Regions from separate parts of the Neorhizobium sp. IRS_2294 genome, predicted to be linked through region 1. Evidence: predicted binding sites of a transcription regulator. Region 1 holds the regulator's gene; the other holds the start of a gene.

The links. Region 1 encodes HrcA, which represses chaperone genes, less so after heat shock. Its sites were predicted from a motif close to GTTAGCACTCNCNNNNNGNGAGTGCTAAC; they were not measured.
Region 2: the regulator HrcA is predicted to act here: its motif matches at 1,516-1,544, upstream of groES (co-chaperone GroES).

Annotation. Positions count from the first base shown of each region.
Region 1 is NZ_CP191439.1:275,945-280,322, forward strand. Features, by position in the region: gene rdgB (RdgB/HAM1 family non-canonical purine NTP pyrophosphatase) at 1-594, opposite strand, end outside; gene ACQY1K_RS01415 (VOC family protein) at 603-1,007, opposite strand; gene rph (ribonuclease PH) at 1,131-1,850, opposite strand; gene hrcA (heat-inducible transcriptional repressor HrcA) at 1,984-3,063, shown strand; gene grpE (nucleotide exchange factor GrpE) at 3,153-3,791, shown strand; gene ACQY1K_RS01435 (hypothetical protein) at 3,864-4,100, opposite strand; gene ptsN (PTS IIA-like nitrogen regulatory protein PtsN) at 4,240-4,378, opposite strand, start outside.
Region 2 is NZ_CP191439.1:698,721-703,098, reverse strand. Features, by position in the region: gene chrA (chromate efflux transporter) at 93-1,442, opposite strand; gene groES (co-chaperone GroES) at 1,601-1,897, shown strand; gene groL (chaperonin GroEL) at 1,957-3,603, shown strand; gene ACQY1K_RS03280 (methyl-accepting chemotaxis protein) at 3,843-4,378, shown strand, end outside.

The DNA of each region.
Region 1 (4,378 bases):
TGACAGCGCATGGTCATCGCCGGGCTTCCAGCCGTGCTTTTCCTCGCTGGTCATTTCGCCAAACGTGGTCTCGTGACCTGCCGGCTGGAAGATCGGGTCGTAACCGAAACCGGCAGCACCGCGCGGCGGCCAGGCAACAACGCCTTCGACATCGCCGCGGAAGAGTTCCGTATGGCCATCCGGCCAGGCAAGGCAAAGAACGCTGACGAAACGGCAGCTGCGCTTGTCGGGCGTGGTCGCACCCTTTTTCTGCAGCGCGTCTTCTACCTTCTGCATCGCCATCGCGAAATCGCGGCTGCCGTCCTCGCGCTCGGCCCAGTTGGCGGTATAGACACCGGGAGCGCCGTCCAGCGCATCGATGACGATGCCGCTATCGTCGGAAAGGGCGGGCAGGCCGGACGCCTTGGCAGACGCAAGCGCCTTGATCGCCGCATTTTCCTCAAACGTCGTGCCGGTCTCGTCCGGTTCCTCGAACTTCAGTTCTGCCGCGGACTTTGCCGAAAAGCCGAACGGACCGATCAATTCGGCAATCTCACGGATCTTGCCGGCATTGTGGCTGGCAACGACGATCGTTTTCGTCTCAAGCTTGCGCATGAAGGTTCCTATAGATTCCAGAGCCTCGGCTCTGCGCATTCCAGGCTGTTGCCGGCCGGGTCGCGGAAATAGAGGGATCGGGCGCCGGTTGGCCAGCGAAAATCGCTTTCAATCACGATGCCCGCCTTGTTGAGCTTTTCTGCCATTCTGTCAATCGCCGGGCCGTCCATACGAAAGCACACATGCCCCGGGCCTGCCGTGCCGTGCGGCGGAACCGGCAGCGCATCATCAGGCGTCGGCTTCAGCGTCTCGGCGCGATTGAAGATCAACAGGATGCCGGGTCCGCATCGGTAAAACACGTGGCGATCGCCGGCCCGCAACACCCGTTCAAGCCCGAGCAGTTCACCGTAAAATGCTTCCGCCGCATCGAGATCATCGACATAGAGCGCTGTTTCGAGAATGCCGTCGATCAAAACAGTGGCTCCCTTGTCTGATGCTGCCCCGCCATGAAGGCGGGGGAGGAGGTTCGATCGAGAGGTAGTCTCTCCGGAAAGGAAGACTGCCCCTCGCAACTCTTGGATCAGCCAGCGTTGAAATCAGCCGCCGATCGCCTGCTTCTGCAGCGCTACCAGTTCCCGGGTGCCGTCCTGTGCCAGCGACAGCAGGTTGAGGAATTCCTCCTGGCTGAAGGGAGCACCCTCGGCCGTGCCCTGAATCTCGACGATGCCGCCGCTACCCGTCATGACGAAATTCGCGTCTGTCTCGGCGGCCGAATCTTCGAGATAGTCGAGATCGATGACCGGCTGGCTTGCAAAGATGCCGCACGAGATCGCCGCGACATGGTCTTTCAGAACCTTGTCGAGCTTGATCATCGAGCGGGTGTCCATCCATTTCAGGCAATCGTACAGCGCCAGCCAGCCACCGGTAATGGCCGCCGTGCGGGTGCCGCCATCGGCCTGGATCACGTCGCAGTCGATGGTGATCTGCTTTTCGCCAAGCGCGGAAAGGTCGACCACGGCGCGCAGCGAACGGCCGATCAGGCGCTGGATTTCCTGGGTGCGGCCACCCTGCTTGCCGGTCGCAGCCTCGCGCTTCATCCGGTCGCCGGTGGCGCGCGGCAGCATTCCGTATTCGGCGGTGACCCAGCCCTTGCCGGAATTGCGCAGCCACGGCGGCGTCTTTTCTTCAAGGCTTGCGGTGCACAGAACATGGGTATCGCCGAACTTGACGAGACAGGAGCCCTCGGCATGCTTGGAGAAATTGCGCTCGAACGAAATCTTGCGCATCTGATTTGTCTGTCTGCCTGAAGGCCGCATCCGTCACTCCCTGGATTATTGTTTCCGCCTTCTAAGGCTCGGAGCCGTCATTTGCAAAGAATTTCCCTTTTGCGGATGCGCAAGTGAGCGACTATATCTGGGAGATGAGATCAGCAGCATGGTAAAGGGGCCAATGGTATTTCCGGGACTGACGGGTCGCGACAACGGCTCCGTGCTTGATGATCGTTCGCGGGAAATCTTTCGCCGCATCGTGGAAAGCTATCTGGAATCCGGCGAGCCGGTCGGTTCGCGCAATCTGTCGCGACTTCTGCCCATGTCGCTGTCACCGGCTTCCGTGCGCAACGTCATGAGCGATCTCGAAGAGCTCGGCCTCATCTACTCGCCGCATATCAGTGCAGGCCGCATGCCAACCCAGACAGGGCTGCGGTTCTTTGTCGATGCCTTCATGCAGGTCGGCAATCTCTCGGAAGAAGACCGCGCCAGCATCGACCGGCAGATCCGTCCGCCTGATCGCGATCAGACGCTCGAAAACCTGATGGCGGATGCAAGCCTGATGCTGTCGGGCGTCTCGCGTGGTGCTGGCATTGTCATCACCGCCAAGAACGATCCGGTCCTCAAACATGTCGAGTTCATCCGCCTAGAGCCGACCAAGGCGCTCGCCGTCCTCGTTGGCGATCATAACCAGGTGGAGAACCGCATCATCGATCTGCCGGCCGGCGTAACCTCGTCGCAGCTTGGCGAGGCCGCAAATTTCCTCAACGCGCATCTCGCCGGCCAGACGCTGCCGGAATTTCGCGGCCAGATGAAAATGCTGAAGGAACAGGTCGCAAGCGAGCTTCACACGCTGTCGCATGATCTGGTGGAGCGAGGCCTCGCCTTCTGGTCGGGCGATCAGGAGGACGGAAAGCCGGGCCAGCTTATCGTCCGCGGCCGGGCAAACCTCTTGGAAGGTCTGGCTGACGTCAGCGATCTCGATCGGCTGCGTCTGCTGTTTGACGATCTCGAAAAGAAGGACAGCCTGATCGAGATCCTCGACCTTGCCGAAAAGGGGCCGGGCGTGCGGATCTTTATCGGTTCGGAAAACAAACTGTTCTCTCTATCCGGCTCCTCGCTCATCGTTGCGCCCTATCGTGATGGCGAGGAACGCATCGTCGGCGCGGTCGGCGTGATCGGCCCAACCCGGCTGAATTACTCGCGCATCGTGCCGATGGTGGATTACACGGCGCAGCTGCTTGCAAGGCTATCCCGCTAGGATGTTCCCAAGCCCTTGATTTTTTCGCCCCGAACCTCGATATCGGGCGCAACCACCCTTCCAGATTCCAATACGCACCGGAGACCGTCATGACCGACGAAACCAAGAAGAACGGACCTGACGCAGCTGCTGTCGAAAACACGGCGGAAGCCGTAGCATCCGCTCTCGAAGACGCCGCCGATCAGAGCGCAGGGGAAGCCTTCTTCGCGCAGGAGCCCGATCCGATCGATGTGCTCAAGGCTGAAAATTCCGATTTGCGCGACCGTTTCATGCGGCTTGCTGCAGAGATGGACAACCTTCGCCGCCGCACCGAGCGTGAAGTAAAGGATGCCAAGTCCTACGCCGTCTCGGGCTTTGCCCGCGACATGCTGGCCGTCTCGGACAATCTGCGCCGCGCGCTCGACACTGTTCCGGCAGACAAGCGTGCCGGAGCCGATGCGACGCTGACGAGCCTGCTTGAAGGCGTCGAAATGACCGAGCGTGGCATGCTGTCGACACTCGAGCGGCACGGCGTCAAGAAGATCGATGCCGAAGGCGAGAAGTTCGATCCGAACTTCCATCAGGCCATGTTCGAGATCCCGAATGCGGACGTACCCAACAACACTGTCATGCAGGTCGTCCAAGCCGGCTTCATTATTGGCGAACGCGTCTTGCGCCCGGCCATGGTCGGCGTCGCCAAGGGCGGCCCGAAGGTTGAAGCAGCGGCGGCTGAAGACAAGAAGGACTGAGCTCCTTAGAGCCTTTCCAAGAAAAATGGGCGCCTCGGGCGCCCATTTGCGTTTGGCGACCGCGGGTAAGGATCAGTGCGTCGTATCCAGCGAAACATGCGCCAGGGAACGGATCAGGGCCAGTTCCGAATTGAGATGGGCTCGGGTCTTCTTGTCCGCATCGCCGATCAGTCCCTCCTGACCATCGGCAATTTTGAAGATTGCATCGAGCTCATCGAGAAGATGGGGATCCTTGATCGCCAGCAGGATGATAACCGCCTTAAGCAGTCTGTCATTCGCAGCGATCCTGGCACGTATGTCGTCATTCATGTCTATCTCCTTCAACGGGAAAGACATGTGGCGTATTTGACAAAAGGCAATTCTAAAGAGGGCTCGAAAACAAGATTAGCCGCTCCATTCGAGGGCGAACGGGCGGCTTTACTCTATAGAAAAGGAGTATAGAGCCGCCTCAGGCGGCGTGGTTTGCCTGTTCTGCATTCAGAAAGGCGTAGATTGCCGACGCGGAATCGGTCTTGCGAAGCTTGGCAACGAGATCCTGATCGCGCAATACGCGGGCAATACGCGAAAGCGCCTTCAGGTGGTCGGCG
Region 2 (4,378 bases), 420 kb from region 1:
CCGTTGGCGAGATTACAAGGGACAAGGCGGTGAAAGGCGCCGCTGCGAGGCAGAACCTGGGAAAACTTCATATTTTTGCAATGGTCCGATCTTCACTGGATCAGGACGATTTGGGCGAGGAAACCGGCCGCCGCGCTGATGGCTAGCACCGGCACCATGCCGAGCTTCAGGACGAACAGCATGACGGAGGAGGCTGCGAAAAGCACGAGCGCGATGGGATCGAGGCTGGACCAGACCGGGACGGAAAGGCCAAATCCTGCTAGCGCAAAGAGATCGACGTGGCGAACCTCTCTGAACAGAACATGCAGGCCGAACCAGATCGCGAGGTTGAGGATGACGCCGACGACCGCGGCGGTGATGGCCGACAGCGCGCCCGATAAAAGGGCGTTGCCGCGCAGGCGCTCGATCAGAGGGGCGCCCGCAAAGATGAAGACGAAGCTCGGCACGAAGGTTGCCCAGGCGACAAGCAGGCCGCCGATTATTCCGCCCGTGACGGGGCCGAGACCGGAGGCTTCGCGGAAGCCGACGAGGAACCCGACAAAGGACAGAACCAGCACGAGCGGGCCCGGCGTGGTTTCGGCAAGTGCCAGGCCGTCCAGCATTTCGCCCGGTTTCAGCCAGCCGTAATCGGCGACTGCGACCTGCGCCACATAGGCCAGAACCGCATAGGCGCCGCCGAAGGTGACCAGCGCCATCTTGGAGAAGAAGGCGAACAGACTGGACAGGCTGTCCGGGGCACCGAAGGCCCAGAGCACCAGGACAGGCGACTGCCAGACGAGGATCCAGAATACAAGCGTTGCGATCGTGCGGGCGACACCAGGTGTTTTCGCGCCGGGAGGACTGTCCTCTTTGGCGATGCTGTCTTGCGTTTGCTGCGCCCCTGCCCGCGTTATCAGATAGCCTGCAAGACCGGCCGCGAACACGACCAGCGGAAACGGCAGACTGAAGAAGAACAGGGCCACGAAGGCCGCAGCCGCGACGCCGCGCAGAAAGCTGGTTTTCAGCGTCCGGCGTCCGAGGCGGATCACCGCCTCCACCACGATCGCAAGGACCGCGGCCTTCAGGCCGAAGAACAGGCCGGCAAGCCATGTCGCGTCCTGATAGAGGACGTAAGCCGCCGAAAGCCCCAGAATGATGGCAAGGCCGGGAAGCACGAAAAGCAGACCCGAAACGATGCCGCCGCGCACGCCGAACAGCAGCCAGCCGATATAGGTGGCCAGTTGCTGCGCTTCCGGGCCGGGCAGCAGCATGCAGTAGTTGAGGGCGTGCAGAAACCGCTCTTCCGAGAGCCAGCGTCTTTCTTCCACCAAAGTCTTGTGCATCATGCCGATCTGTCCGGCAGGCCCTCCGAAACTGAGGGCACCGATCCGGGCAAACACCGCCACGAGCTCACGAAAGCTCGGCGCTGCGCCCGGGTTTTGGTCGTTAAGCGTATTCTGCATGGCCGCTCCTTGAGCCCTGAATTTTTCAAGCCCGTTCTTGACTCAGCTCGCAGCCATCCTTATCTCGGGTCTCGTTAGCACTCTCGATAGATGAGTGCTAAACGTCACTCCGCGGGTCCTTGAGACCCGTCCATGTCATTTGATCGAGGGATTAGACAATGACAAGCACCAATTTTCGCCCCCTGCACGACCGCGTTGTAGTCAAGCGCGTCGAGTCTGAAGAAAAGACCAAGGGCGGCATCATCATTCCCGATACCGCCAAGGAAAAGCCAGCTGAAGGCGAAATCATCGCCGTTGGTCCTGGCGCCCGCGACGAAAGCGGCAAGCAGGTTGCACTCGACGTCAAGGTCGGCGACCGCGTTCTGTTCGGCAAGTGGTCGGGCACCGAAGTCAAGCTCGATGGCGTCGACCTTCTGATCATGAAGGAAGCCGACATCATGGGCATCATCGGCTGATTTTAGCCGACTGCTCTTCTTCCAATATTTGCTGACACCCCTTTTCAGGAGTTCCCAACATGGCAGCTAAAGAAATCAAGTTTGGCCGCACCGCGCGCGAAAAGATGCTTCACGGCGTCGATATCCTCGCTGACGCAGTGAAGGTCACGCTCGGCCCAAAGGGTCGTAACGTCATCATCGACAAGTCCTTCGGCGCTCCGCGCATCACCAAGGACGGTGTTTCGGTCGCCAAGGAAATCGAACTTGAAGACAAGTTCGAAAACATGGGCGCCCAGATGGTCCGCGAAGTTGCTTCGAAGACCAACGACATCGCCGGCGACGGCACCACGACTGCTACCGTTCTTGCACAGGCCATCGTTCGCGAAGGCAACAAGGCAGTGGCCGCCGGCATGAACCCGATGGACCTGAAGCGCGGCATCGATCTCGCCGTTGCAGAAGTCGTCAAGGATCTCCAGGCCAACGCCAAGAAGATCTCGACTTCGGAAGAAGTTGCACAGGTCGGCACGATTTCGGCAAACGGCGACGCACAGGTCGGCCGTGACATTGCTGAAGCCATGCAGAAGGTCGGCAACGAAGGTGTTATCACCGTTGAAGAAGCCAAGACCGCTGAAACCGAACTCGAAGTCGTCGAAGGCATGCAGTTCGACCGCGGCTACCTGTCGCCTTACTTCGTGACCAACCCGGAAAAGATGGTCGCCGATCTCGACGACGCTTACATCCTTCTGCACGAAAAGAAGCTTTCGAACCTTCAGGCCATGCTGCCTGTTCTCGAAGCTGTCGTTCAGACCGGCAAGCCGCTCCTCATCATCGCTGAAGACGTCGAAGGCGAAGCTCTTGCTACGCTCGTCGTCAACAAGCTGCGTGGCGGCCTGAAGATTGCTGCTGTCAAGGCTCCTGGCTTCGGCGATCGCCGCAAGGCCATGCTGGAAGACATCGCCATCCTGACGGGCGGCACTGTCATCTCCGAAGACCTCGGCATCAAGCTCGAAACCGTAACGCTCGACATGCTCGGCCGTTCGAAGAAGGTCTCGATCACCAAGGAAAACACGACGATCGTCGACGGCGCCGGTCAGAAGACCGACATCGAAGGCCGCGTTGCACAGATCAAGGCACAGATCGAAGAAACATCTTCGGACTATGACCGCGAGAAGCTGCAGGAACGTCTTGCCAAGCTCGCTGGCGGCGTTGCCGTCATCCGCGTCGGCGGTTCCACGGAAATCGAAGTCAAGGAACGCAAGGACCGCATCGACGACGCGCTCAACGCGACGCGCGCTGCCGTTCAGGAAGGCATCGTCCCAGGCGGCGGTACCGCACTCCTGCGCGCTTCGACCAAGATCACGTCCAAGGGCGCGAACGACGACCAGGAAGCCGGCATCAACATCGTCCGCAAGGCGCTGCAGTCGCTGGTTCGCCAGATCGCAACCAACGCTGGTGACGAAGCTTCGATCGTTGTCGGCAAGATCCTCGACGGCGACAGCGACAACTTCGGCTACAACGCCCAGACGTCGGAATATGGCGACATGATCGCCATGGGTATCGTCGACCCGGTCAAGGTCGTTCGCACGGCTCTGCAGAACGCAGCTTCGGTTGCTTCGCTGCTGATCACCACCGAAGCCATGATTGCCGAACTTCCTAAGAAGGAATCGGCTGGCGGCGGCATGGGCGGCGGCGGCATGGGCGGCATGGGCGGAATGGACATGATGTGATCAGGCCGTAAGGTCTGCACATCTGATCCTTCAGGTTCAGTGTTTCGGAAAGGGCGTCGGGCAACCGGCGCCCTTTCTGCTATTGAGGCATACAGCATGCATAGCATTTCCCCCTCTGAACTTACCGAACGACAAGGACTGATAATTTTTATTCGTATAAAATAGTAATTCGGCAGTGACGCTCTTCTAAGCAACTTCACATTAACTGCGCTTAATCAAACACCAACGCGCAGGTTGCCATGAAGCACGTATCTTTGATCGGTAAATTTCTGACGCTCATGTCGTTCTTCGGCATATTCGTCGTCGCAACTGCCTTCTACAGCAGCAACAGCATTCGAACGCTGGATAGCGAGTATGGCGGGCTTCTCCAGCAGGAAAGCCTGGCAACTTTGGCAATTGCACGCGCCAATCGCTACATGCAGACCGGGCACGCTGCCGCTGGCGACCTGCTTGTGTCGCGCACTGACGAAGAGAACGCGAGCAATCTTGCGGCGTTTGAAAAAGCCAAATCCTCTTTTGGTGGCTGGATGGACAAGGCGATGGCGGCCCTTCCCGCTAATGCCAAGCTGGCGCCGATCAAGGCGGAAGGTTTGAGCGTTCTCAATGACGCTTGCGGCCCTGTGGTTCAGGCCGCAGCTCAGGCCACGGACGAGGCTGCCGTGCTGGCGTCTCAGGAAGCCTTCATGAGGGACTGCAAGCCGAAGTTTGCGGCCGTTACCGAAAAACTCACGGTGGTGACCGACGAAGTGATGACAGCTGCAAATCAGGAAAGTGA